Tardiphaga sp. 709: one gene and its partner. The protein of the gene in region 1 binds, or shares a complex with, the protein of each later gene. Links are inferred from orthologs where the notes say so. Each region holds a gene or a part of one and is shown in the gene's direction. Other genes may lie near its edges.

Region 1 (3,444 bases):
TACGTGCTCAACGGCCCCAACCTCAACCTGCTCGGAATCCGCGAGCCGGACACCTATGGGCATGCAACTCTGGCCGATGTCGAGAAGCTCTGCGCAGCCGCCGCCGCGCAATATGGCCTGACCGCGGATTGCCGGCAGTCCAATAGCGAGAGCGAGCTTATCGGCTATATCCATCAGGCCCGCGAGAAACACGTGGCCGGCATCGTGATCAATGGCGGCGCTTACTCGCACACCTCGATCGCGTTGCATGACGCCATTGTCGGCGTGCGCATTCCCACCGTGGAAGTGCATGTCAGCAACGTCTACACCCGCGAAAGCTTCCGCCACCATTCCTTCATCGCCAAGGCAGCCTTTGCCAGCCTCTGCGGCTTCGGCATCGAAGGCTATCGCCTTGCCATCAGCGGCCTTGCCGCAAAAATCGGTGCCAACGCCATCGCGTGACGCGCCCGCTTCGCTCTTTATTCGTCTTTCACTTCAGACATTGGATTTCCCATGGCCCGCAAGCCTGACGACACACAGACCGCCACGCCGCAAGCCAGCAACGATAGCGGCATGATCCGCGAACTGGCGCTGCTGCTGGATGAAACCAACCTCACGGAGATCGAGGTAGAGCGCGCCGGTCTGCGCGTGCGCGTCGCGCGGAATATCAGCGTTGCTGCCGCTGTGCCCGCTTATGCGCCCGCACCGGCTGCTGCACCCGCGCCTGTCGCCGCAGCTGCTGCCGCACCGGCCGCCGCCGACATGACCAAGCATCCCGGCGCTGTGCCCTCGCCGATGGTCGGCACGGTCTACCGTGCCCCGGAGCCCGGCAAGCCGGCCTTCATCGAAGTCGGCACCAAGGTTGCTGCCGGACAGACTCTGGTCATTATCGAGGCGATGAAGACCATGAACCAGATCCCGGCGCCGCGAGCCGGTACCGTAACGCAGATCCTGATCGAAGACGGCTCGCCGGTCGAATACGGTGAAGCGCTGGTCATCATCGAGTAACACCACAACGTCCTCTGACTTCGGAACGCCATGTTCGAGAAAATCCTGATCGCCAACCGCGGCGAGATCGCATTGCGCATCCTGCGGGCCTGCAAGGAGCTCGGCATCGCGACCGTGGCCGTGCATTCGACTGCGGATGCCGACGCCATGCATGTGCGCCTCGCCGACGAGAGCGTCTGCATCGGCCCGCCGGCGTCGAAAGACAGCTACCTCAACATCCCGTCGCTGCTCGCCGCCTGCGAGATCACCGGCGCCGATGCGGTGCATCCCGGTTACGGCTTCCTGTCCGAGAATGCGCGCTTCGCCGAGATCCTCGCCGACCATAATCTGAAGTTCATTGGCCCCAAGGCCGAGCACATCCGCCTGATGGGCGACAAGATCGAAGCCAAGAAGACCGCCAAGCGGCTTGGCATTCCCGTGGTGCCCGGCTCCGACGGCGGCGTCGGCCCCGAAGACGATGCCATAGCCATCGCCCGCGAGATCGGCTTCCCGGTCCTCGTCAAGGCAGCGGCCGGCGGCGGCGGCCGCGGCATGAAGGTCGCGCAGACCGAAGCCGATCTGCTGATGGCGCTGTCCACTGCCTCGAACGAGGCCAAGGCCGCGTTCGGCGACGCGTCGGTCTATCTCGAAAAGTATCTGACCAGGCCGCGCCACATCGAAATCCAGGTGCTGGGCGATGGCCGCGGCGGCGCGCTGCATCTCGGCGAACGCGACTGCTCGCTGCAGCGCCGGCACCAGAAGGTCTGGGAGGAAGGCCCCTCGCCGATCCTGTCACCGGAAGCGCGCGCCAGGATCGGCGGCATCTGCGCCAAGGCGATGCAGGACATGCAGTATCTCGGCGTCGGCACCATCGAATTCCTCTACGAGGACGGCGAGTTCTATTTCATCGAAATGAACACCCGCATCCAGGTCGAGCATCCCGTCACCGAGATGATCACCGACATCGATCTCGTGCTCGAGCAGATCCGCATCGCTGCCGGCGGCGACCTGCCTTGCACCCAGGAAGAGGTCAACATCATCGGCCATTCTATCGAGTGCCGTATCAATGCCGAGAACCCGGAGACCTTCCGGCCCTCGCCCGGCACGATCACCCAGTATCACGCCCCCGGCGGCCTCGGTGTCCGCATCGATTCCGCGGTCTATCAGGGCTACAAGATCCCGCCCTATTACGACTCGCTGGTGGGCAAGCTGATCGTCCACGGCAAGAACCGGCCGGAATGCCTGATGCGGCTGCGCCGGGCCCTGGACGAGATCGTAGTGGACGGCGTCGAGACGACCCTGCCGCTGTTCCGGGCCCTGGCCCGGGAAAGCGACATTATCGAGGGCGACTACCACATCCACTGGCTGGAACAGTATCTCGCGGGCAAGCCTCCCAAGACCTGAAGTATTTGGCAGCAGGCTGGAACCAATCGCCTCCATCCGCGTTTCAGTGCTGCCGGGAGCCGTCCGGCGGCGGGGGCCATATTGAAGTTCAGTCTGCAATCCAAGCGAGTATTACGTGACCGCTGACGCCGCCCGCAGGCGAGCGCTCTGGCAAATCCTGCTGCTCTTGGCGGGATTGCTGGTGCTTGCCGCCATCAGCGCCGCCTCCGTCATCCTGGTAAACCAGGCACGTGACGATTCCAGATGGGTGGTCCACACCGTCGAAGTCCAGAACCAGATATCGAACCTGCTGCTGGAAATCCGCCGCGCCGAAAGCGCCACGCGGGCCTATCTGCTATCCACCGGTCCGCAGTTTCTGTCTGAATACGAAACCTCGGCGGCGGCCATCCTGCCAGCCGTCGACAGACTGGTCAGCCTGGCCAACGACAATCCGGCCCAGGTCGCCAACACCGTCAAACTGCGCGCAGCCGTCGAGCAGCGACTGGCGGAATTCGCCAGGGGTATCGACCGCATCAAGAACAACGACGTCCAGTCGAGCATCGATATCCTGCGCCGCGGCGATGCCAATCAGGCCGTTCAGGACATCGCCAATATCACCCGCGCGATGCGCGCCGAAGAAGGCCGCCTGTTCGTCGAACGGACCCGAACAGCAGACCAGAGCCAGCAATGGGCCTCGTGGGTCACCGTGGCAGGCTCCGGCCTGGTAGTGCTCCTGGCGGCGCTGTCGATCTTCCTCGTGCGCCGCTCGTCAAACGCCCGCGATGAGGCGGAGGCCAGGTTGCGCGACAGCAACATCGACCTCGAAGCCGCCGTTGAGGAGCGCACCGCCGACTTGCGCGAGGCCAACGACGAGCTGCAGCGCTTCTCCTATATCGTCAGCCACGACCTGCGCTCGCCGCTGGTTAACATCATGGGCTTCACGAGCGAGCTCGAGGAGCTGCGCGGCGACATCTTCAGGCGCATCGCGACGCTCGCCAATGCAGAGCCGGTCGTGGCCGATGTGAACGGCGAATTGCCGGAGCCGGCGCTGCCCGAACAGGACAAGCAACTCTCCGCCGATTTCACCGAAGCGCT
Region 2 (2,905 bases), 3.1 Mb from region 1 along the record:
GACCACCCGCATCGATACCCGTTTCGCCGAACTCAAGGCCGAAGGCCGCGCGGCTTTCGTGACTTTCGTGATGGCCGGCGATCCAGATCCCGCCACCGCGCTCGAAATCGTCAAGGCGCTGCCGAAGGCCGGCGCCGACATTATCGAGATCGGTATGCCCTTCACCGATCCGATGGCCGACGGCCCGTCGATCCAGGCCGCAGGCCTGCGCGCGCTGCAGGCCGGCATGACGCTGAAGAAGACGTTGCAGCTCGTGCGCGACTTCCGCAGCTCCGACAACAAGACGCCGATCGTGCTGATGGGCTACTACAATCCGATCTATATTTACGGCGTCGACAAGTTCTTGCCCGATGCCAAGGCGGCCGGCGTGGATGGTCTGATCATCGTCGATTTGCCGCCGGAAGAAGACGCTGAGCTCTGCCTGCCGGCAATCAAAGCCGGATTGAACTTCATCCGTCTGGCCACGCCGACCACCGATGACAAGCGCCTCCCGGCGGTGCTCGCGAACACCTCGGGCTTCGTCTATTACGTCTCGGTCACGGGCATCACCGGCAGTGCCAGCGCGGATTCATCCGTCGTGAGCACGGCCGTGGCGCGGATCAAGCGTCATACGAAGCTGCCGGTTTGTGTCGGCTTCGGCATCCGGACGCCGGAAGCGGCCCACGACATCGCCCGGCATGCCAATGGCGCTGTGGTCGGCACGGCGCTGATCGATGCGCTGAAAGGCTCGCTGGACGCCGATGGCAAGGCCACGGCCAGGACCGTCAGCGCGGTCGCCGATCTGGCCGCAGCCCTCGCCCAGGGCGTTCATGGGGCCAAACAGGCTGCGGAATAAGCCACAATTGGCCTCCATCAACCGGGAACAACGGTTGCCGGGCTCCGTCCCGGCCGCCATATAGATATCAGAGCGACGCATCATCTCAGCGACGCGGAGACACATATGAACTGGCTCACCAACGTCGTCCGGCCGAAGATCCGCAGCATCCTCAAGCGCGATACGCCCGAGAACCTCTGGATCAAGTGCCCGGATACCGGACAGCTCGTGTTCTACAAGGACGTCGAGAGCAACCAGTTCGTCATTCCCGGCTCGAACTATCACATGCGTATGGGCGCCACCGCCCGCATGAAGTCGATCTTCGACAACGAGACCTGGTACGACGTCGCGCTGCCCGAAGTGATCGCCGATCCGCTGAAGTTTCGCGACGAGCGCAAATATGTCGACCGCATCAAGGATGCCCGCACCAAGACCGGCATGAATGACTCGGTCAAGGTCGGTTACGGCAAGATGGAAGGCTCTGGCGTCGTCGTCGCCGTACAGGATTTCGATTTCATGGGCGGTTCGCTCGGCATGGCTGCCGGTGAAGCGCTGGTGCGCGGGCTCGAACTCGCGGTCGAGAAAAAGTCGCCCTTCATCGTGTTCGCAGCCTCCGGCGGCGCGCGGATGCAGGAAGGCATTCTCTCGCTGATGCAGCTGCCGCGCACGACTGTTGGCGTGCAGATGCTGCGCGAGGCCAAGCTGCCTTACATCGTCGTGCTGACCAATCCAACCACAGGCGGCGTCACCGCGTCCTATGCGATGCTGGGTGATGTCCAGATCGCCGAGCCCGGCGCGCTGATCGGCTTTGCCGGTGCGCGCGTGATCGAACAGACCATCCGCGAGAAACTGCCGGAAGGTTTCCAGCGCGCCGAATATCTCCGTGACCACGGCATGATCGACATGGTCGTGCATCGCCACGATCTGAAGCCGACGCTGGCGCGTCTCTGCCGTCTGCTGACGAAGTCTCCGGCCATTGCGAGCCCGCCGCGCGCGGAGAGCATTCCGGCCGAGATCCTCGTGGCTCCTGACGCGGTGCCGGCCGCGCACGCGTGAGCACCTCCGCGCCGCCATCGTCGCCCGACCTCGGCGAGATTCTGGCGCGGCTCTCGAAGCTGCATCCAACCGCCATCGATCTGTCGCTGACCCGCATGCAGCGGCTGATGGCGCAGCTCGGCAATCCCGAGCGCAAGCTGCCCCCGATGATTCACGTTGCCGGCACCAACGGCAAGGGCTCGACCATCGCCTATCTGCGCGCGATCTGTGAAGCCGCAGGCCTGCGCGTCCACGTCTACACCTCGCCGCATCTCGTCCGCATGAATGAGAGCATCCGGCTTGCCGGCACATTGGTGAGCGACGACGCATTGCGTGACGCGTTCGCCCATGTCGAGACGGTCAATGCCGGCGCGCCGATCACGCTGTTCGAGGCCGAGACTGCGGTCGCATTCGATTTGTTCGCAAAGCATCCCGCTGATGTCGTACTGCTCGAAGTCGGTCTCGGTGGCCGCCTTGATGCGACCAATGTGATCGAAACACCAGCTGCCTGCGTGCTGACGCCGATCGCCATCGATCACACCGATTTTCTCGGCGATACGCTCGCAAAGATTGCCAGCGAGAAGGCCGGCATCATCAAGCGTCGTGTGCCGGCGATCACGGCCGAGCAATCGCCCGATGTCGCCGACGTGATCGAGCAGCAGGCGCGCAAGATGCATGCGCCACTCGTCAGTGCCGGGCAGGAATGGCACGTCAATATCGAGCGTGGCCGTCTGGTGTATCAGGACGACCGCGGGCTGATGGATATCGCGGCACCGCGGTTGTTCGGGCGCCATCAGTTCGGTAATGCCGGCCTTGCGATTGCGACTTTGCGTGCGCTGGATATCTTCAAGATTGATCCGGCCGCCTATGAGACGGGTGTGGCGCGCGCCGAATGGCCGGCGCGGATGCAACGGCTAACCTCAGGCAAGCTTGTCGCGGCGGCGCCCGCCGATTCCGAACTCTGGCTCGACGGCGGCCACAATGCCGATGGCGGGCGCGTGATCGCGGCGGCCCTTGGCGATCTCGAGGAGCGCGTGCCGCGGCCGCTGGTGGTCA

What was found.
Region 2: the proteins of accC (region 1) and accD are in contact, whole or in part, in a solved structure (PDB 8UXZ), measured with the Escherichia coli proteins. The link is inferred for Tardiphaga sp. 709 from one-to-one orthologs.

What each region holds. Positions count from the first base shown.
Region 1 is NZ_CP135529.1:627,916-631,359, forward strand. Bases 270-3,193 are described here. They hold accC (acetyl-CoA carboxylase biotin carboxylase subunit), read left to right. Parts: upstream 270-1,017; coding sequence 1,018-2,370; downstream 2,371-3,193. Other genes in these bases: aroQ (type II 3-dehydroquinate dehydratase), read left to right, coding at 270-441; accB (acetyl-CoA carboxylase biotin carboxyl carrier protein), read left to right, coding at 493-987; RSO67_RS03380 (sensor histidine kinase), read left to right, coding at 2,486-3,193. Also shown: more of aroQ, read left to right, coding at 1-269; more of RSO67_RS03380, read left to right, coding at 3,194-3,444. UniProt on the Escherichia coli protein: This protein is a component of the acetyl coenzyme A carboxylase complex; first, biotin carboxylase catalyzes the carboxylation of the carrier protein and then the transcarboxylase transfers the carboxyl group to form malonyl-CoA.
Region 2 is NZ_CP135529.1:3,736,011-3,738,915, forward strand. It holds accD (acetyl-CoA carboxylase, carboxyltransferase subunit beta), read left to right. Parts: upstream 1-940; coding sequence 941-1,870; downstream 1,871-2,905. Other genes in the region: trpB (tryptophan synthase subunit beta), read left to right, coding at 1-2; trpA (tryptophan synthase subunit alpha), read left to right, coding at 1-835; RSO67_RS18320 (folylpolyglutamate synthase/dihydrofolate synthase family protein), read left to right, coding at 1,867-2,905.